Regions from separate parts of the Oceanimonas sp. AH20CE76 genome, predicted to be linked through region 2. Evidence: riboswitches for the same ligand, from Rfam matches in the RefSeq annotation. Region 2 holds a riboswitch; each other region holds the start of a gene.
The links. A riboswitch is a leader RNA that binds a small molecule or an ion and turns the genes downstream of it on or off. The one in region 2 is predicted to bind thiamine pyrophosphate.

Region 1 (7,256 bases), 280 kb from region 2:
CAGGGTTTCTACCAATATCTGAGTAATAGCCAGATCCGGCGCACTGAAAAACACATAAATCAGCGCCATGGAAAAGCCCAGCACACTTACCGCGGCCACGGCTCCCAGACGCAGATGAGTGGAGCAGACATAAATGACCGCCACCATCATCAGCAGACTGATCACCACTTCGTAGAGATAAACCCCTTCAAACGACAGTGAGTAGATAAAGGCGTCATGCGCCCAGAAGGCATATATCAGCAGACCTATGGTAGTCAGCAGTATGGTCATGATGTAGTTGGTCATGTAGCCGTTCTGCAGTACATGGGTCTGCCAGCGGGCCAGCCGCACCAGGCCGTCCATCATATGCTCATAGCCCCGTTCCGGACCGTAGGCCAGTGGATACAGCACCTTGCCCAGCGGCTGATAAATACGGCTCCAGCGACGGTACAGCAAAGCACCGGCCACCAGCGCGGCAGCACTGAACAGCAGCGGCAGATTAATGCCGTGCCACAGCGCCAGATCCAGATTTCCCGCCGGGGCCCCGCTGATGGCAGTGACCGCCGCCGCCAGCAGCGGCTCAGCCAGGCCGGGCAACAACCCCAGCACCAGACTTAAGACTGCCAGCGCACTAAAGCCCAGACGCATGGCAAGGGGAGCTTCGTGAGGCGTTTTTGGAGTGGGTTTCAGCTTGCCGAAGAAAGGTTTGATGGCCACCAGAGCACTGGCAGCCACAATAGCCACAGCCGTGACCAATGCCAGCACCACCAGCAGCACAGACAGGGCGCGGGCACCCAAGGCCGCCTCAAACATCAGCTCTTTGGCAATAAAACCAAACAGCGGCGGTATACCCGCCAGTGACAAGGCCGCCACCCATAAAAACAGCGCCGTATGCGGCATATGGGCACGCAAGCCGCCCAGCTCGCGCACATCCTTGGTACCGGTGGCATGATCCAGGGTACCGGCAGCCATAAAGAGCGCGCCTTTGTACAACGCATGAGCCAGCAGAAAAATCATGGCCGCTTTCAGCGCCACCGGCGTGCCGATGCCAATCAGCATGGTCAGTGTGCCCAGCGCCATAATAGTGGAATAGGCCAGAATGCGTTTCAGATCTGTGCTGCATACCGACATGAGGGCACCCACCGTCATGGTAACAGCCCCCAATACCGACAGCGTCAGCATCCAGGCATCATGGCCCGCCATGACAGGCTGCAGCCGGGCCATCAGAAACACGCCCGCCTTAACCATGGTGGCGGAATGCAAATAGGCGCTGACCGGCGTGGGCGCGGCCATGGCATTGGGCAGCCAGAAGTGAAACGGGAACTGCGCCGACTTGGTGAAGGTGCCCGCCAGGATCAATATCATCATGGGCAAAAACAGCGGATGCTGTTGCAGTGCAGGGCCCTGCGCCAGCACCTCGGTCAGCTCATAGCTGCCGGCCATCCAGCCCAGCATGATCAGGCCTGTCATCAGTGCCAGGCCGCCACCCATGGTGACAAACAAGCCCTGCAGCGCCGCCTTGCGCGACTTTTCCTGCTCATGGTTAAAACCAATCAGCAGATAGGAAGTAATACTGGTCAGCTCCCAGAACACAAACAACCCGATCAAATTGCTACAGAGCACGACTCCCAGCATGGCGCTCATAAAGGCCAGCAGGTACATCAGCAGCTTGTGCCTGTCCTTGTTGCCCTCCAGATAGCGGCCGCCGTAGATCAGAATAAAGGTACCAATACCGGTGATCAGCAGCGCAAACATCAGGCTGAGGCCGTCGAGCAGAAAACTCAGGCCGATATCAAGACTGGGAATCCACTGATAGTGAAACTGAAGCGTCTCACCCGCGGTAATGAGAGGCCAGAAACCGGCAAAATAAACAAACAGACTCGCGGGTAATACCGCCAGAAACCAGCCAATATACTGGCCCAGCCGGGAGCTCAACATGGGCACCAGGGCGGCGAGAACAAAACCTGCCAAAACGGCAACAAGCATACGCAAGGCTCCTTTTCAGGCCCGTTCAGGGGCGTAAGGATCGGCAAATAGAAAGGAGAGACTTAGAATGCAGACTATAGCAGTGACTTATTTCGATTAACGATCAATGCGTTAATTCGTTGTTATTGATTATCATCGCAAGGAATACTACAAGCCGCCCCGGCCGGACGCAAGCGGGCCGGGACATTTGCACTGTGTTCAGCGGGCAAAAAAATGCTCCACCGGCCCCCGGCCCTGCCCTACTTTCAGACGAGCGCCGGCTTCAATGGCTCTTTCGATATAATGCTTGGCAGACGCTACCGCCAGCTCAAGCTCCAGGCCCTGAGCCAGATAGGACGCCAATGCGCCGGACAGGGTACAGCCGGTGCCATGGGTGTTGGCGGTAATCACGCGGGGAGTATCAAAACAGCGCACATCGGCACCGTTGATCAGCCAGTCGGGGCTGCGCGGCTCCTGCTGCAAAAAACCACCTTTCAGCAGCACAGCCCGGCACTCCAGCTCGATCAGGGCAGCGATCAGCGGCTCCACTTCCCGCAGTGACGCGGGTATGTCCCTGCCGGTAAGGCAGGCAGCCTCCGGCAGATTGGGGGTGATCACATCCGCCAGCGGCAACAGCCGCTGTTTGAGACTGTTCACTGCGTCAGGAGCCAGCAGCATATCGCCGTTGGCACTGACCATGACCGGGTCCACCACCAGGTGCTGAGGCCGGTAGGCCTCAAGCGCGTCAGCCACCGTATTAATGGTATCCGCATCACCCAGCATACCTACCTTGACCGCGGCTACCGGCAGATCACTGAATACCGCCTCCAGCTGGGCGCGAATCATATCCTGGGGAACCGGATGTACTGCCGAGACTTTTTGCGTGTTCTGAGCGGTAATGGCGGTAATCACCGAACAAGCGTAACCGCCAGTGGCGGAGATGGCTTTAATGTCGGCCTGAACGCCGGCACCGCCGCCGCTGTCGGAGCCGGCAATGGAAAGAATAATGGCTTTGCTGCTGTGCATGTCCTTATGGTCCTTTATCTGGGCGCGAAAACCATAAGGCCACAGCCATCGGTTCCCTACGCCAGTATGAGCTGGATCAGGTTCAACGGGTTCGGCAACAATTGCCATCTCGGCCTTTCGGCACCCCGACCAATGACAGAAATCATACCCAGCCCACCGTTTAATTGCCAGCCGGCAGAGTTGAAACACACCAACTGTAATTTAGTAACATAAATTTTTTGTTGTATACAAAAGAAGAGGTGGATTGCAGGCAAAAAAAACGCCCTCAGCTAAAAACGCTGAAGGCGGCCTGAGCAGCATATTAATAAAATGCAAAAAGCTTGGCAGCATGGACTACTGCCTCTGTACCTGCTGCCACTATAACGTAAGTTTATTTCACTATCGTTATTTTTTATCGCATTAGTGAGCCTGATCCCAGTTATCACCCACACCGGCTTCCACCAGCAGCGGCACATCCAGACTGGCCGCCTGCTGCATCAGTTCGCAAATTTTCTGCCGGTAATCTTCTGCCTTGTCTTCGCGAATTTCAAATACCAGTTCATCGTGAACCTGCATCAGCATACGCACATCGTCTTCGGGTAACTGTGTTATCCAGTCGTTTACCAGCACCATGGCTTTTTTAATGATATCGGCCGCCGTGCCCTGCATGGGAGCGTTGATAGCGGCGCGCTCAGCGCCCTTGCGCCGGGCACCATTTTTGGATTTGATCTCCGGCAGATACAGGCGACGGCCAAACAGGGTGGACACATAGCCCAGCTCGCTGGCCTGCTCGCGGGTTTCTTCCATATAGCGCAGCACACCCGGATAACGTTCAAAGTAGATATTCATGTATTCCTGGGCTTCATTCCGGCCAATGCCCAGCTGGCGGGCCAGACCAAAAGCGCTCATGCCGTAGATCAGGCCAAAGTTAATGGCTTTGGCCCGGCGGCGCTGTTCGCTGGTCACCGCTTCAAGATCCACACCAAACACCTCGGCGGCGGTGGCCCTGTGAATATCCTGACCTTCAGCAAAGGCCGTGAGCAGTCCCTTGTCCTGAGACAGATGCGCCATAATGCGCAGCTCTATCTGGGAGTAGTCTGCCGCTACCAGCTTGTAGCCCTTTTCAGCCACAAAGGCCTGGCGAATGCGGCGTCCTTCCGGTGTGCGGATGGGAATGTTCTGCAGGTTGGGATCTGACGACGACAACCGGCCGGTGGCAGTATTAGCCTGATGATAAGAGGTATGCACCCGGCCGCTGTGCTCATTCATCATCTGGGGCAGCTTGTCGGTATAAGTGGACTTGAGCTTGCTAAGTACCCGGTATTCCATCAGTAATTTGGGCAAGGGGTAATCCAGCGCCAGCTCCTGCAGTACTTCTTCGGCGGTAGAAGGCGCACCCTTGGGCGTTTTTTTGATCACCGGCAGTTCCAGCCTGGTGAACAGAATCTCGCCAAGCTGCTTGGGAGAGCTGAGATTAAAGGGCTCACCGGCGAGTTCGTGGGCTTCCAGCTCCAGCTCTTTCAGCCGTTTGGCAATTTCATCACTCTGAATGGCCAGCAGCTTGCCGTCGATGCGCACGCCTGTGTATTCCATTCCGGCAAGAATGGGTACCAGCGGCATTTCAATGTCATTAAATACGCTTTCAAGAGATGGCTCGGCAGCCAGTTTTTCCGCCAGGTGATGGTGCAGCCGCAGAGTAATGTCAGCATCTTCCGCCGCATAGGGCCCGGCCTGCTCCAGTGGGATCTGGTTAAAGGTCAGCTGCTTGGCTCCCTTGCCGGCAATGGCTTCAAACGGTGTGGTGCTGTGATTAAGGAAAAATGCCGCCAGGCTGTCCATATCGTGCCGGGTCTGCACCGAGTTGAGTGCATAAGACTCCAGCATGGTATCGAGCAGCGTGCCCTTCATGTGAATGCCGTGATTTTTCAGCACATTGATATCGTACTTCAGATTCTGACCCAGTTTGATGCGGCTCTCATCTTCCAGTAACGGCTTGAGCGCACCGAGCACGGTTTCTTCGCTCAGCTGCTCGGGTGCATCCAGATAATCGTGACCAAAAGGCACATAGGCCGCCTGTCCGGCTTCTACTGCAAATGATACCCCTACCACACGGGCATCCCGGTAGCTGAGACTGGTAGTCTCGGTATCAAAGGCAAACAGAGGCGCGGCTTCCAGCTTTTTAATCCACGCATTCAGCTGCGCCTGCTCGGTCACCAGCTGATAATCGGTTTCCATAGCCGCCGCCACTGGCGCTTCTTCCTGAGTGGCGGGATCCAGCTCAGCCAGCAGATTACGGAATTCAAACTCTTGATAAAGAGCGCGCAAGGCCTCGGTATCGGGCTCGCTTTGCTGCAGATCCGCCGGCCCCACGTCCAGCTCCACATCTGTCTTGATGGTAGCCAGGGTATAAGACAGCCGTACCTGCTGCTCGTGCTCGACGAACTTGGCGGCAAACGACTTGGATCCGCGAAAGCCCAGCTCGGCAATTTTGTCGGTATTGGCGGCAATGTCGTTGATGGAGCCCAGCCCCTGCAGCAGCGCCAGTGCCGTTTTCTCACCCACACCGGGCATGCCGGGAATGTTGTCTACCTTGTCGCCTACCAGCGCCAGCAGATCGATAATCAGCTCCGGCGGCACACCAAATTTTTCCACCACGCCGTCCCGATCGAGAAAGCTGTTTTTCATGGTATCCATCAGCAGCACATGATTCGATACCAGCTGGGCCATGTCCTTGTCACCGGTACTGATCACCACATCCAGCTGCTGCTCGGTGGCCTGCCGGGCCAGGGTGCCAATCACATCGTCTGCTTCCACTCCTTCTTCGATCAGCAGGGGCAATCCCATGGCACGGATAATGTCGTGAATGGGCTTAATTTGCTCACGCAGATCATCCGGCATGGACGGCCGGTGTGCCTTGTATTCCGAATAAATCTCATCGCGAAAGGTTTTGCCCTTGGCGTCGAATACCACTGCTACTCTTGAGTCAGGAAACTGCTTGTGCAGGCTGCGCAGCATATTGGTAACCACACGAATGGCACCGGTGGGTCGGCTATCGCTGGTGCGCAGATCCGCTTGCTGAGAAGCAAAATAGGCACGATAAAGATAAGAGGATCCATCAACCAGGATCAGGGGTTTGGCAGGAATGGCAACCATGGCGTCTTCTCGTTATTGCGTTGGCCGCTAGCATGCCACAGCAGGCCGCCGGACTCCACGGCAATGCCGGTTGATCCTGTGGATAACTCTGTGAAAGGATGATCCGATCTGGATCCGGGGGATTTAAATTAGTTGTTTTATTTCATAAACTTATATTGTTAAGCAGCGTATTGATAACAGATCCTGAATTGTGGAAAATCGACAGTAATGAAATATTGCATCAGGATTAAACGCAATAAGGCTAGCACAAGCCGGCGGTTTTGCTGCCGGCATCATTAATTTCACACCAGTAAGGAGCACAACATGAAAAAAGTTGCCGTAATTCTGAGCGGCTGCGGCGTGTATGACGGCGCAGAAATTCACGAGGCGGTACTGTGCCTGCTGCACCTGGCCCGCAATGGTGCCCGCTATCAGTGCTTTGCTCCCGACAAGCCTCAGCATCATGTGCTGAACCATGCTTCCGGTGAAGAAAGTAGTGAACAGCGCAATGTGCTGACCGAAGCCGCCCGCATCGCCCGGGGCGATATTCAGCCCCTGAGCGAACTCAATGCCGACGACTTTGATGCTCTGCTGCTGCCCGGTGGCTTTGGCGTAGCTAAAAATCTGTGTAATTTTGCCTTTAAAGGGGCGGAATGTGAGGTCGACAAGGAAGTACTGGCGGTATGCAAAGCCTTTGCTCGTGCCCGCAAGCCTGCCGGCTACTGCTGCATTGCTCCTGTGCTGATCCCAAAAGTGTATCCGGCCGGAGTAAAAGGAACGGCAGGCACAGATGCTGCCGTGGCAGACGCCTTTATGGCCATGGGCGGTGAGCATATCGGCTGTGCCGTGACGGATATGGTGGAAGACGAACGCCACAAGGTGATTTCCACCCCCGCCTATATGCTGGCAAAAAACATTACCGAAGCCGACACCGGCATTGGCAAACTGGTGAAGCGCCTTTTAGAAATGTAACCCCAGCCTCTTGCTCCAGTCCCGATTTGTCGGGACACCCGTATCGCCTGTTAGCCCGCTTGCCCGAATAAATTCGGGCCTACAACACAAAAAAGGGCCGGCAATAAGCCGGCCTAAATACTCTGGAAGCAATGTGAGCAATGTCGTGCCTTCAAAAACGGTCGCGCCCTACTGCTGAATGGGGCCTTGTTTGGAAAGCAAGT
Region 2 (7,256 bases):
GGGCGGGGCCTTGATTGTCAATCAACTCAAATGCAACACAAAAAACGCGACCGAAGTCGCGTTTTTATTAACTGACCATGGTTATTTCACCATCCAGCCAATGTCTTCGCCGGCGCGAATGGGCACCAGCTGGTCACCGCCCAGGGGCAGGGTAGCGTCCACCGTCCAGGATTCTTTTACCAGAGTGATGGTGTCTGGGTTGCGGGGCAGGCCGTAGAAGTCGGGGCCGTTGTGGCTGGCAAAGGCTTCCAGCTTGTCGAGCGCACCGGCTTCCTCAAACACTTCAGCATATAGCTCAATGGCAGCGTGAGACGTGTAGGCACCGGCGCAGCCGCAGGCGGCCTCTTTGCGATGCTGAAAGTGCGGTGCCGAGTCAGTGCCCAGAAAGAACTTTTTGCTGCCGCTGGTGGCGGCACGCACCAGCGCCTGCTGGTGCGTGTTGCGCTTGAGGATCGGCAGGCAGTAGTAGTGCGGGCGAATGCCGCCCACCAGCATGTGGTTGCGGTTGAACAGCAGGTGGTGAGCGGTGATGGTGGCGGCCACGTTGTCGCCGGCCTGCTCCACAAACTTCACCGCGTGCTCTGTGGTGATGTGCTCCAGCACGATTTTCAGGTCGGGGAAGTCGCGCACCACGTCGGGCAGCACGGTTTCCAGGAACACTTTTTCCCGGTCAAAGATGTCGATGCGCGAATCGGTGACTTCACCGTGCACCAGCAGCAGGGTGCCGGTTTCCTGCATGGCTTCCAGCATCGGGTAGATGTTTTTTACATCGGTCACGCCGGAGTCGGAGTTGGTGGTGGCACCGGCCGGATACAGTTTACAGGCCACAATGTCGCCGCTGGTGCGGCCCTTGCGAATTTCGTCGGGGTCGGTTTTGTCGGTGAGATACAGGCTCATTACCGGCTCAAACCGGCTGCCCTCGGGGCGTACCGCCAGAATGCGCTCGCGGTATTGGTTGGCAAGCCCTGTGGTGGTAACGGGCGGCACCAGGTTGGGCATAACGAGGGCGCGGCCCAGATAGCGGCTGGCGTCGCGTACTGTGTCTTGCAGTTGCTCACCGTCGCGCAGGTGCAGGTGCCAGTCGTCGGGGCGGGTAATTGTCAGTGTGGTCATAGTCGGCTCGGCGTTATCCATTGCTTTCGAGGTCTTTATTATCCACCCGAAGCGGGTTTTCACCAAACCCATGGGAGCTTTAAGCGGTCAGCTGTCAGCTTTAAGTTGTTCTTATGTGTTTGCGGATATCGCAATCTGCCTGTTCGTACCGTGCAACAGGCACCAGATAAATCCTTAAGGCTACTCGGGCTGCTGACAGCTTATCGCTGACGGCTTACAGCTTGCTGTGGGGTATGTTATGGTTCGTGCCGAGACACGGGGTGTCCTGCTAAGCAGGGCTGAGATAACACCCGTTGAACCTGATCCAGTTCATACTGGCGAAGGGATGTCAGCCTGCCGGCCTGGTGCCTTTGCTGCCTTATGCCTTCGCCTCAGCTTCGAGGTAGAAAATGCAAACTTCCATTCCATTTAATGAACAACTGGTGCTGGTTACCGGCGGCGCCCGCGGCCTGGGCGAGCATCTGGTGCGCGCCTTTTTGCGCGAAGGTGCCAAAGTGGTGATCAACTACCTGAACAGCGCCGAGGCGGCACAAAAGCTGGCGGCCGAAGCGCCGGAGCAGACCCTGGCGGTGCAGGCCGATGTGACTGACGCCGCCGCCGTGCAGGCCATGTTTGACCAGGCCGAGGCCCATTTCGGCTGCCCGGTAACCACCGTCATCAACAACGCCCTGCCGGCGTTTTCTTTTAATGGTGATGCCCGGCCCCATGCCGAAGCGCTGACCTGGGAGCATTTGCACCAGCAGCTGGAAGGTATTGCCGGCGGTGCCTTAAACACCACCCGGGCGGCGCTGCCTGGCATGCGTAAAACCGGTTTTGGCCGCATCGTTAATGTTGGCACCAATCTGTTCCAGAACCCGGTGGTGCCTTACCACGACTACACCGCCGCCAAGGCCGCGCTGCTGTCGCTGACCCGCACCCTGTCGCAGGATCTGGGCCCGGACGGCATTACCGTCAACATGGTATCCGGCGGCCTGCTGCGCACTACCGATGCCTCTGCCGCTACTCCCGAGGAAGTGTTTGACTACATTGCCGCCAATACGCCGCTGCGCCGGGTGACCACGCCGGAGGAATTTGCCGACGCCACCCTGTTCTTTGCCTCGCCCTGGTCCCGCTCGGTCACCGGCCAGAATCTGGTAGTGGACGGCGGTCTGGTGAAAAACTGATGAGCATGAACGAACGCATGATGCACCTGAACCTGTTTCTGTTCGGGTGCGGCCACCACAGGGCCGCCTGGCGTCACCCCAATTCCGCGGTGGAGCAGCTGGGGGATATTCGCTATTACGAGCGTCTGGCGCAAACCGCCGAGCGCGGCAAGCTGGATGCGGTGTTCTTTGCCGACGGCCAGTCTACCGGCAATGTGGCGGACGGCAGCTACTGGTTTCTGGAGCCGCTTACCGCCATGGCGGCCATGAGCCGGGCTACGGATCGCATCGGTTTTATCAGCACTGTGTCGAGCACCTTTTTCACGCCCTTTCACGCTGCGCGCATGATGGCCTCGCTGGATCATATCTCCAACGGCCGCATGGGCTGGAACGTGGTCACCTCCATGTTTGACGTGGAAGCCCGCAACCACGGCTACGAGGCCATGCCCGCGCACGCCGAGCGTTACCGCCGGGCCGAGGAGTTTGTGGAGGCGGTGATCAAGCTGTGGGATTCCTGGGCTGCTGATGCGCTGGTGATGGATCGGGCCGGCCACTATGCCGACCCCGGCAAGGTGAACCCCATTCATCACAACGGCGAATTCTTTCTGGTGGACGGCCCGCTCAATGTGCCGCGCCCGCCTCAGGGCCACCCGGTGCTGTTTCAGGCCGGCGCTTCAGAGCAGGGGCGCACTCTGGCGGCCCAGTGCGCCGAAGCTATTTACGCCGTGGCCTACGATCTGCCGGCGGCCCAGGACTACTACCGCGACATCAAGCGCCGGGTGAGAGCCGCGGGCCGCAGTGTGGATGTGCCCATCATGCCCGGGCTGGTGACCTATGTGGCCTCTACCGAGGCCGAGGCCAAAGCCAAGCAGCGGGAGCTGGATGAGCTGCTGCCCGCCGACGCCTCGTTGCGCCAGCTGGGCACCTATGTGGGGCAGGACTGCTCCGGCTGGGAGCTGGACGGCCCGGTGCCGGCACTGCCGTCTTTGGATGTGTTCACCGGCCCGAAAGGCCGCTACGCCACCGTGCTGCGTATTATTGAGACCGAGCAGCCCACGGTGCGCCAGCTGCTGGGCCGGCTCGCTGCGGGCGGCGGCCACTGCACCATGGTGGGCACGCCCGAGTCGGTTGCCGATCGCATGGAGCAGTGGTTCCGCAACGAGGGTGCCGACGGCTTTAACCTGATGCCGCCCTCATTGCCCGCCGGCATCGAGGACTTTGTGGATCAGGTGGTACCCGAGCTGCAACGCCGCGGCCTGTTCCGCACCGAGTATGAAGGCTCTACTCTGCGGGAGCATCTGGGACTTCCCCCTGCGGGGAGCTGTCAGCCGTAAGCTTTCAGCTGTAAGTGGCGGGGGTTGTAGGCCGCGATTTATTCGCGGCAGCGGTGTCGCAGGTGAATGTATTTGCCCGGTGTAAAACCGGGCCTACAATTCCCCAGTCCCCGTATTCTCACCCGCCCGGCGGCGTCAGCCGTTGCTCAAGGCGGCGGAGCAAGGCGTCGAGCATCATGGCCATCAGCGCCACCATGATGCCGCCTTGCAGTACAAAGGCCAGGTTGTCGGTGAGCAGGCCGGCAATAATTACCTCGCCAAAACCCTTGGCCGCCACAGTCGAGCCGATGGTGGCGGTGCCTATGCTGATGATCAGCGAAATGCGAATGCCCGCCACCAGAGTGGGCAGGACCAGAGGCAATTCCACCCGCCACAACCGTTGCAGGGGCGTCATGCCCATGCCTTTGGCCGCCTCGCGCACACTGGCGGGAATTTGCTGCAACCCGGTCACGGCATTTTCAAAAATCGGCAGCATGCCGTAGAGCAGCAGAGCCACCAGGGTGGGAGTAAGACCAAAGCCCAGCGCCGGTACCGCCAGCGCCAGCACCGCCACCGGCGGAAAGGTCTGGCCCAGATTGGCCAGTGCCCGTGCCAGTGGAAAAAAAGCCTTGCCTGAAGGCCGGGTCACGGCAATGGCGGCCCCCAGCGCCAGCAGGGTGGCGGCGGCAATGGCGACAAACACCGCCAGTACATGCCAGCCCAGCAGGTTGAGAAAACTGTCCCGGGCGTAAATGGCCGGCGCGGGGGCGTCCACCAGCAGATGAAACAGCGGCGTGAGTGCGTCCATGTTCAGGGTCAGCAGCGCCAGCAACAGCCCGGGGATCAGCCAGCCCAGCGCGCGGGTCATGCGCCGGCTCCTTGTTTCAGCAGCTGGCTCAGGGTGACTTCACCCACCGGCTGGCCGGCCTCATCCACCACCGTCAGCCGCTCTTCACCCTGCCAGAGCAGCTCGGCCATGGCGTCTTTCAGGCTGGTGGCCGCCGGCAGGGCGGTGCCGGCGGGCCCCGTGAGCGGAGCCATGATATCGGCCAGGGTCTGAGTGGCCAGCAGCCGCAGGGATCTGTCCCGGCCACCCACCAGACTTTGCACAAAGCCCGGCCTGGGGTGGCGCAGCAGGGCTTGTGGGCTGTCTATCTGTAAAATTTCGCCCTTGTCCATGACGGCTATCACGTCGGCCATTTTAATGGCCTCTTCCAGATCGTGAGTCACCATTATGATGGTAATGCCCAGCAGTTGCTGAATATGCAGCAGCTCGTCCTGCAGGTGCTCGCGGGTGAGCGGATCCAGCGCACCAAAGGGCTCGTCCATCAGCAGCAGCTCGGGGCGCGCCGCCAGTGCCCGGGCCACCCCCACCCGTTGCTGTTCGCCGCCGGATAATTGGTGCGGGTACTTGCCGGCAAAGGTGGCGGGGTCGAGCCGGAACAAACTGAGCAGCTCGCTGACCCGGGCATCGATGTCGGCTTTGCTCCAGCCCAACAGCCGCGGCACTGTGGCGATGTTGCGGGCAATGGTCTGGTGCGGAAACAGCCCCACTCCCTGAATGGCGTAGCCAATGCGCCGGCGCAGCTGCTCGGCTGGGATGGTGGTGACCTTTTGCCCCTGAATAAAAATCTCGCCCGAGCTGGGCTCTATCAGCCGGTTCAGCATGCGCAGGGTAGTGGACTTGCCGCAACCAGAGGTGCCGACCAATGCGCAGACCCGGCCGCTGTCCACGCGAAACGACAGCTCCTTTACCGCCGTCTGCCGGCCAAATTGTTTGCTCAGGTTTTTTACTTCAATCATGCACGAGTGCCTTGTTGCAGGGCGATCAGGGTATCGATCAGGATGGCGAACAAAAACGCCAGCAGCAGGGTGGGCAGGGCACCGAGGATCACCAGATCGGTGGCGGTCTGCCCCAGTCCCTGAAAGATATAGGTGCCATAGCCACCGCCGCCCACCAGTGCCGCCACCGCCACCAGACCGATATTGAGTGTGACCACTACCCGCAGGCCGCTCAGAATCACCGGCAATGCCAGCGGCAGCTCCACTTGCCACAAGCGCTGGCGGCGGCTCATGCCCATGGCGGTGGCCGCCTCGCGCACATGGGCGTTGACCCGGTCAAAGCCCAGCGCCGTGTTGCTGACGATGGGCAGCAGTGAATACAGAAACAGGGCGATCACCGCCGGTGCCGCACCAATGCCGCGAATACCCAGCTCTCCCAGCCAGGGGTAAGCGGTGCTCAGCAGGCTTAACGGCACCATCAGCAGGCCAAACATGGCCAGGCTGGGAATGGTCTGCAAAATATTAAGTACCGGAAACAGTGCTGCCCTGAGCCTGTGCGAGCGGTGGCAGGCAATGCCTAACGGAATGCCCGCCAGCACCGCCGGAATAATGCTGCCCAGGGCCAGTTGCAGATGACGCAGCCCCTGCCGCCAGAAGTCGCTGCGGTTATGAAACTCTTTCAGTAACGACAACTGGTCACACAAGCCCGAAGCCAGCAGTGCCACCACAGCTGCGGTAAGGATGGTCACCAGTGCCAGCCGGGCGGCAGGTCCGAGTTTCAGCCGCAGGGCGGTGTCGGTCACCAGCAGGCACAGCCAGAACAGCCCCAGCCAAAAGCCGGCACCCAGGGAAACCCGGGCCAGGGGGCCGGCATGTTCCAGCAGGGCGATGGCGGTATGGCCGGCGGTATACAGCAGCAGCGGCAGGGCGGTGGCAGTGAGTGCCAGTCGCAGGGGCAGGGCACGGTTAGCCAGACAAAGCGGCAGCAATAACAGTGGCCAGAGGCCGGTGAGGCCGGCGGAACTGAGCAGGCTCAGGGATTCGCCGGGCAAAATACGGTTGGGTTGCAGGCCGACAAAGGGCAGCGCCAGCAGGCTGAGTACCAGCGCTGTTGCCAGCAAGCCGCCGACCTTGTCGGGTTTTAATGATAAAGGAATGGGTCACTCCCCGAAGTCAATTTTTGGTTATGTATTGCAGGCACAATCATCAGTCCTGGCTCAGCCCGGCCAGATAGTCGGCGGCCACGGCTTCGGCGCTTTCGCCGCCAATGGCGATGCGGCTGTTAAGGGTCTGCAGGGTGGTTACATTCAGCGACTGAAACACCGGCTGCAGAATGCCGGCGATCTCCGGGTGTGCCTTGAGCACACTTTCCCGCACTATGGGGGCGGGGGCGTAAACTGGCTGCACGCCCTTGTCGTCGTCCATGACTACCAGACCCACAGAGGCAATGGCACCGTCAGTGCCGTACACCATGGCGGCGTTGGTATCGTCGGTTTGCAGGGCGGCGGCCTTGATGGTGGCAGCGGTGTTGCCACCGGAAAGCACCAGTAGCTGGCTGTCACTCAGCTCAAAGCCATAGGTCTGCTGAAAGGCGGGCAGCACGGCGGGGCTGGACACAAACTCGGCGGACGCCGCCAGCTTGATCTCACCGCCTTCACTGACATAGCGGCCAAAGTCCGACATGGTAGCCAGATTGTTGGCCTCGGCAATGTCCTGGCGCAGGGCAATGGCCCAGGTGTTGTTGGCGTTGGCCGGGGTCAGCCACACCAGCTGATGGGCATCAAAGTCCAGTTGTTTGGCCAAGGCGTAGCCCTGTTCAAAGTCCTTCCAGGCGTCGCTGTCTTCTTTCTGATGAAAAAAGGCGGCATTGCCGGTGTATTCCGGATAAATATCCACTTCGCCGGCA
Region 3 (7,256 bases), 430 kb from region 2:
TGTCGTAGCTGCTGTTGAGCAGCTCTTTGGCCTGCAGCGGCAGGGCGGTGGCGCTCACGCCGGCGGCAAACAGCACAGAGGCCAGAAGGGATTTGCGCATGATTCAACTCCAAACAAAAATGAAGAAACTATAATCGATTCTAATATGCGCAAAAGATATTTAAACCATCTTTGATAGTTGCTTTTGGAATATATAAGCAAGGGTGGATATAAGGGACAAAAAAGGCCTGCATGTGCAGGCCTTTTCAGTATCAGAATTCCGCTCAGGAAGCAGGTTTTTCCTGCTTCTCCGGTACCAGCGGAATGGCCGGTTTGGCGATCAGGGAACGGGTGTCTTCAATGGCTTCGGTCAGGATCACCTGAATGTGCTGGCCCAGCTCGTATACCGGCTGTTTGTCGAGATAGACCCGGCCGTCGTCCCAGCTGCATTCCAGCCGATCCCGGTTGGGCAGGATCAGGGAGGACGGCATAAACACCACGGCGCCGTTTTCCTGCAGGCGCAGCTTCACGCCGCCGCGGCCGATGTCGATAATCTCGGCATCAAACACATGGCCGCCAGCCACCGCCGGCTGCAGATAGCGCACATACAGCCAGTCGGCAATGTCGCGCTCGGCACGGCGGTGCATACGGCGCTGTTCCGAGAGGTGCACGGCCAGCTCGGCGTTGGGCGCGTGGGCGTCGTGGGCTTTTTCGGCCAGAATGGCCTTGATCAGCCGGTGGTTGATGATGTCGCCGTATTTACGAATGGGCGAGGTCCAGGTGGCGTAGGCGTCCAGACCCAGGCCGTAGTGCTCACCCGGAGCCGTACTCATGGCGGCGTAAGACTGGAAGCGGCGCACCCGGTTGTCCAGATAGCTGGTGTCGCGGCTATCCAGCCAGCGGCGCAGCTCACAGAAACCTTCCAGGGTGGTGATTCTGTCGAGGTCTACCGGTGCATCATGCTCTTTCAGCAGTTCCTGCAGCTGGGCCAGTTTTTCTTCATCAAAGCCGGCGTGCACGTTGAATACACCGGTGCCGCAGTGTTTGGTCAGCCAGTTGCCGCAGGCCAGGTTGGCGGCAATCATCGACTCTTCCACCATCAGGTTGGCAATGCGGCGGTGATCGGCGTGAATGGCCACCACGTTGCTGGCATCGTCCAGTTCAAAACGGAAGTCGGGGCGGTCCGGGAACACAATGGCGTGAGTGCTGCGCCAGTTGTTGCGGGCCAGGGTCATGGTGTTCAGCTCGCGCAACTGCTCGGCAATCACTTCGCTTTCGGGCTGCCAGTCGCCGGTGCCTTCAATCCAGTCGGAGACCTTGTTATAGGCCAGGCGGGCGTGGGAGCGAATGCGGGCGGCAAAAAACTCGGCATCGTCGGCTACCTTGCCGTCGGCGTTAATATGAATGCGGGCGCACAGGGCGTGACGGTCTTCCCCTTCTTTCAGGGAGCACAGCTCATCGGCCAGGGTGCGCGGCAGCATGGGAATGTTGCGGCCCGGCAAATACACGGTAAAGGCGCGCTCGGCGGCTACTTTGTCCATGTCGCTGTCGTGGGCTACATAAGCGGTGGGATCGGCAATGGCCACCAGCAACTCCCAGCCGCCGTCATCCAGCTTTTTCACGCTCAAAGCGTCGTCCATATCCTGAGTGGACTCGCTGTCGATGGTGAAAAAGGGCACTTCGGTCAGGTTCTGGCGGGGCAGAGTGTCGTCCAGCAGCTCCCACTGTTCCCGGTCCTGAGGGGCCTGGTTGGCCAGGCTGTTGCGGGCCAGCACCACCCACCAGGGGGCAATGGGGTCGTCCACGCCGGCAATCACTTCCACCACATCAGCAAAAAAGCCATTGTCTTTCAGGGCGTGACGCTTGAGATCCGCCAGCACCCAGTCGCCATCTTTCAGGTCCTGGTCGTTCATTCCCTTGATGGTGCGAGCCTTGATGGCGTCTTTCATCAGCGGGTGATCGGGCACAATATTGAGCCGGTCACGGAACCACTTTACCCGGGCCACAAAACGGGTCAGGCCAGGCTCGATCAGGGTCTCCGGCTCCACCATCTCCTTGTCGTTTTCGGTGCGCAGCACGGCGGTAATGTGATCGCCATGCATCACCTTTTTCATGTGCGGGGGCGGAATGAAATAGCTTTCCTTGTCACTGACTTCGAGAAAGCCGAAGCCCTTGGAGGTGCCTTTGACCATGCCTTCCTTGGTAGGCAGGGTGTCGCGGATTTGTTGCTTGAGCTGAGCCAGCAGGGGATTGTCTTGAAACATGTGTTTGGGAACCTGTCGAAATATCGGCCTGACTATACGGATTTACCCTCAAAATGCCAAGAAAACCTTGCCTTTTGCACCAGTTTGGTGCGCTTTTTGTGGCTGTTTTATAAACAGCCTGATCCATAAACCAGAGTAAGGTGATTAACGTCCGGCTGGCCTTGAGTGGTGACGCCGTTGTGCAGCAAATAACGCAGGCCGTCGACCTGAGCCTGGCTGTCCGGTGTCAGCTCCCCCGCCAGTTGTGCAATATGCTGATTGGCCAGGCCGCTTTCCAGATTGCCCGCCAGTATCACCTGCAGCCCTTGCGCTAGTGCCGTATTGGCCCACTGCCGGCACAAGGCCGGCTCGCCCAGCAGGGAGGGGCGCAGCACCAGGGCTTTCAGCCCTTCAAACACCGCCGGGAGTTTATCGCCACAGCGATCAGCACTGATGGCCACCGGCCAGCCATGCCGTTGGGCAAGTGTGCGAGTGTCGGCCGGGCTGGCGCCGGGATCAAGCAGCCAGTCGGTAGCGCGACCACCGGTATGTCGCCACAGTTCAGCCAGCTGTGCTTCGCTGAGCCGGCCGCCGGCATCCAGCACCAGCCTGAGGCCGGGCACCAGAATGGACAGCTCGCGCACCAGGCCGGCGTCAAACTGCACATCGCCGGTCAGGGTCAGCCAGGCTTGAACAGGGTGCTCCCTGCGGCAGCGCCAGGCGCGAATAATGGCTTCGCGCTCGCCTTCCAGCAGCGGCAGGCTGGGAGCGGGTGCTGCTGTGAGTGGCGTGAGCGCGCAACCCAGTCCAAAGCGCACCCAGGGTGAGGTGGCTGTATGCTCAAGGCCTTGTTCCAGCTGCGCGCAGGCGGTCAGCAGTTCGGTTTCTGTTGCTGCTATATCGGCGGTGACCGGGGGTGCCACCTCGCCCCAGTGACCGTTAATACATATATACAAGCCATGGCGGCGGCGCACGGCAACGCCGTCGATCACTTTTTCTTTGGTCAGGGGCAGGGCATAGCGGTAAACCGAAATGGACATGGCAAGGCGCTCAGCTATTTAATTTTACATAAAGGTAACATGGTGACACGGTGAGCGACAGCGGTGTTTATTGAGTATCATGGAGCGCTTTATATAAGTGGAATTGTGTTTGTGATGCCCCTGAACATCTGGCTGCTGGCCATTCGGCCCAAAACCCTGCCGCTGGCGGTGGCTTCCATTGTGTTGGGAGCCGCCAGTGCCGGCACTGTAAATGTTGGTGTGCTGGCCCTGGCCTTGCTCACGGCCCTGTTACTGCAGATTCTGTCGAATCTGGCCAACGATTACGGCGACGGTCTGCGTGGCACAGATGGCCATGAGCGCACCGGCCCGGTACGAGTGCTGGCCTCGGGGCAAGTGTCGGTGGCTCAGCTGCGCCGGGCCATAGTAGTGGTGATTTTACTGGCACTGACAAGCGGACTGGCACTGCTGACCCTGGCGTTGGGTCACGACCTTGCCGCCTGGCTGGGCTTTTTGCTGCTGGGGGCGTTATCTGTGCTGGCGGCACTGGGTTATACCCTGGGCCGGCGGCCCTATGGTTACTCGGGGCTGGGCGATGCGGCGGTATTTGTGTTTTTCGGCCCGGTGGCGGTGCTGGGCACTGGCTGGCTGATGCGGCCGGAGCTTGCCGCTGCCGGCATCTGGGCGGCGCTGGTGGCAGGCTTGCTGTCGATGGCGGTGCTCAATATCAATAATATTCGCGACATGGCGGGTGATGCTCAGGCGGGCAAACACACGCTTGCTTTACGGCTGGGGCTGCCCCGGGCACGGGCCTGGCAGGCCGGGCTGCTGGCGTTGGCGGTGCTGGCAGCCGAACGGCTGATGACCGGCTGGGGATATCTGGCGCTGCTGGGGCTGTGGCCGCTTGCCCAAGGGCTGAAGCTGGTGCTGACCCGGGAAGGCGCCGAGCTGAACCGGGCACTGGCGCTCACTGCCAAAGGTACCCTGATTCTGACCGTGGGTCTGGCATTGGGGTTGGTAACGTCCTGAGTGGTTTATGCAAAAAAGTAACGGCCCGGTGCCATTTTGGCTGTTGTCTGGCAATGAATCATCTTTGCTTTTGTGAACTTGGTCTGGTTATACTGCGACCATCTTGTCGGAGTGCCCTCATGGGGCTGAGACCGCGAAAGCGGGATCCGTTGAACCTGATCAGGCTAATACCTGCGAAGGGAAGCAAGTAAAGAACCCGCTACCGGATGTAGGCAGTTCTTTATCAACACTCCCGACAAGCATTTCACCAAATGGACGCAAAAGTGAGATTGCTATGTCAACAAAAGTAAACCGTCGTGAAGTTCGCAGCCAGGCCCAGGAATATATTCACAACCTGAAGGGCGAACCCTTTCCGAATTCCTCCCGCATTTATCTCGACGGCTCACGCCCCGACATAAAAGTCGCCATGCGCGAAATCGCCCTGGCCGACAGCTATAAAGGCGGCACCGAAGAAAACCCCATTTTCGAGCCCAACGATCCGGTACCGGTATATGACACCTCAGGTGCCTATGGCGATCCCGAGTCTGAAATTGATGTGCGCAAGGGTCTGCCCCAGCTGCGCCGGGACTGGATTCTGGAGCGTAACGATACCGTAGAGCTGGAAAGTGTTACCTCCGAGTTTACTCAGCAGCGCATGGCCGACGATGGCCTGGATCACCTGCGCTTTGAGCACCTGCCCAAGCCGCGCAAGGCCAAGGCCGGTCAGTGCGTGACCCAGATGCACTACGCCCGCAAAGGCATTATCACTCCCGAGATGGAATATATCGCCATTCGCGAAAACATGGGCCGTGAGCGGGTGCGGGACGAACTGCTGCTCAGGCAGCACAAGGGCGAGAGCTTTGGTGCCAATCTGCCGGAAAACATCACCCCAGAATTTGTGCGCAAGGAAGTGGCCGAAGGCCGCGCCATCATTCCCGCCAACATCAACCACCCGGAAGCCGAGCCCATGATCATCGGCCGCAACTTCCTGGTGAAGATCAACGCCAACATCGGCAACTCGGCAGTGACCTCTTCCATTGAAGAAGAAGTGGAAAAACTGGTGTGGTCCACCCGCTGGGGTGCCGACACCGTCATGGATCTGTCCACCGGCCGCTACATTCACGAAACCCGTGAGTGGATTTTGCGCAACAGCCCGGTTCCCATCGGCACCGTGCCCATCTACCAGGCCCTGGAAAAAGTGAACGGCGTGGCCGAAGACCTGAACTGGGAAGTGTTCCGCGACACTCTGATCGAGCAGGCCGAGCAGGGCGTGGACTACTTCACCATTCACGCCGGCGTGCTGCTGCGCTATGTGCCCATGACCGCCAAGCGGGTGACCGGCATTGTGTCCCGCGGTGGCTCCATCATGGCCAAGTGGTGCCTCACTCACCACAAGGAAAGCTTCCTCTACGAGAACTTCCGTGAAATCTGTGAAATCTGTGCCGCTTACGATGTGTCCCTGTCACTGGGTGACGGCATGCGCCCGGGCTCGGTGGCCGATGCCAACGACGAGGCCCAGTTTGCCGAACTGTATACGCTGGGTGAGCTGACCAAGATCGCCTGGGAATACGACGTGCAGGTGATCATTGAAGGCCCGGGTCACATTCCCATGCACATGATCAAGCGCAACATGGAAGAGCAACTCGAGCACTGCCACGAAGCGCCTTTCTATACCCTTGGCCCGCTGACCACCGACATCGCCCCGGGTTACGACCACTTCACCTCTGGTATCGGTGCGGCGCTGATCGGCTGGTACGGCTGTGCCATGCTCTGTTACGTTACTCCCAAGGAGCACCTGGGGCTGCCCAACAAGGAAGACGTGAAGCAGGGTCTGATCACCTACAAGATCGCCGCCCATGCCGCCGATCTGGCCAAGGGCCACCCGGGCGCGCAAATTCGTGACAACGCCATGTCCAAGGCGCGTTTCGAGTTTCGCTGGCACGATCAGTTCAACCTGGCGCTGGATCCGGAAACCGCCCGGGAATATCACGACGAAACCCTGCCTCAGGAATCGGGCAAGGTGGCGCACTTCTGCTCCATGTGCGGACCCAAGTTCTGCTCCATGAAGATCACTCAGGACGTGCGCGACTACGCCGCCAGCCTGGAAAACAACATAGCAGTGCAGCTGGTGGGTATGGACGGCCAGCCTGAAATCGTACAGGCCGGCATGGCGAAAATGTCGGAAGAATTCAAGAAACGCGGCGGTGAGCTCTATCACCAGGCCGATAAACTGGAGCAAGAAACTCTATGACCAAACCCATCGTCTGGACCATAGCCGGTTCCGACTCGGGTGGCGGAGCCGGCATTCAGGCCGATCTGCACACCATTCATGCACTGGGCGGCCACGGCTGCTCAGTCATCTCCGCCATTACCGCTCAGAACTCGGTGTCGGTATCCATGGTGGAGCCGGTATTGATGCAGGCCTTTACCAGCCAGCTGGTTTCTCTGTCTACCGATATGCAGGCCGCCGCCATCAAGGTGGGCCTGCTGCCGGGCGGGCTGCGCGCCGAGGTGCTGGCGCGCTACCTCAAGGAATATCGCCGCCAGTGGCAGCCTTATGTGGTGCTGGATCCGGTGGCCATTGCCAGCACCGGTCAGTCCATGGCAGAAGCCAACCTGCTGCCGGCCATCAAGGCTGATCTGCTGCCGGAAGTGGACCTGATCACCCCCAACGCCGTTGAGCTGGAAGCCTTGTCGGGTATCGCGCCCGACTCACCTCAGGCACTGCGTGCCGGTGCTGCCGCCCTGCGGGAAATGGGCGTAGGTGCTGTGCTGGTCAAGGGCGGCCATCTCGGCTGGACCGGCGACCAGTCCATCGACTTCTACAGTGACGGCGAGCGGGAAATCTGGCTGGCCAGCCCGCGCCTCGACACGCAGCACGGTCATGGCACCGGCTGTACCTTGTCCTCCGCCATTGCCACCGCCATGGCGCTGGATTATCCCATCGAGGATGCTCTGGTATTGGCCAAGGCCTACGTTAATCAGGGCCTGAAAGCCGCCGAAGGCATTGGTGCCGGTGCCGGTCCGG

Region 1: it holds a riboswitch for thiamine pyrophosphate, as region 2 does, so the genes downstream of both, thiD (bifunctional hydroxymethylpyrimidine kinase/phosphomethylpyrimidine kinase) here and N2M06_RS02010 (3-oxoacyl-ACP reductase) in region 2, are expected to answer to the same signal.
Region 3: it holds a riboswitch for thiamine pyrophosphate, as region 2 does, so the genes downstream of both, thiC (phosphomethylpyrimidine synthase ThiC) here and N2M06_RS02010 (3-oxoacyl-ACP reductase) in region 2, are expected to answer to the same signal.

Annotation. Positions count from the first base shown of each region.
Region 1 is NZ_CP155481.1:112,854-120,109, reverse strand. It holds gene N2M06_RS00580 (putative monovalent cation/H+ antiporter subunit A) at 1-1,965, opposite strand, end outside; gene thiD (bifunctional hydroxymethylpyrimidine kinase/phosphomethylpyrimidine kinase) at 2,164-2,970, opposite strand; TPP riboswitch at 3,007-3,108, opposite strand; gene polA (DNA polymerase I) at 3,370-6,102, opposite strand; gene elbB (isoprenoid biosynthesis glyoxalase ElbB) at 6,406-7,053, shown strand.
Region 2 is NZ_CP155481.1:390,544-397,799, forward strand. It holds gene pyrC (dihydroorotase) at 82-1,113, opposite strand; TPP riboswitch at 1,360-1,456, shown strand; gene N2M06_RS02010 (3-oxoacyl-ACP reductase) at 1,503-2,276, shown strand; gene N2M06_RS02015 (LLM class flavin-dependent oxidoreductase) at 2,276-3,589, shown strand; gene N2M06_RS02020 (ABC transporter permease) at 3,708-4,436, opposite strand; gene N2M06_RS02025 (ABC transporter ATP-binding protein) at 4,433-5,371, opposite strand; gene N2M06_RS02030 (ABC transporter permease) at 5,368-6,471, opposite strand; gene N2M06_RS02035 (ABC transporter substrate-binding protein) at 6,557-7,256, opposite strand, start outside.
Region 3 is NZ_CP155481.1:3,205,553-3,212,808, reverse strand. It holds gene cysP (thiosulfate ABC transporter substrate-binding protein CysP) at 1-100, opposite strand, end outside; gene N2M06_RS15635 (exoribonuclease II) at 264-2,243, opposite strand; gene N2M06_RS15630 (o-succinylbenzoic acid (OSB) synthetase) at 2,351-3,262, opposite strand; gene menA (1,4-dihydroxy-2-naphthoate octaprenyltransferase) at 3,377-4,249, shown strand; TPP riboswitch at 4,347-4,449, shown strand; gene thiC (phosphomethylpyrimidine synthase ThiC) at 4,524-6,479, shown strand; gene thiE (thiamine phosphate synthase) at 6,476-7,256, shown strand, end outside.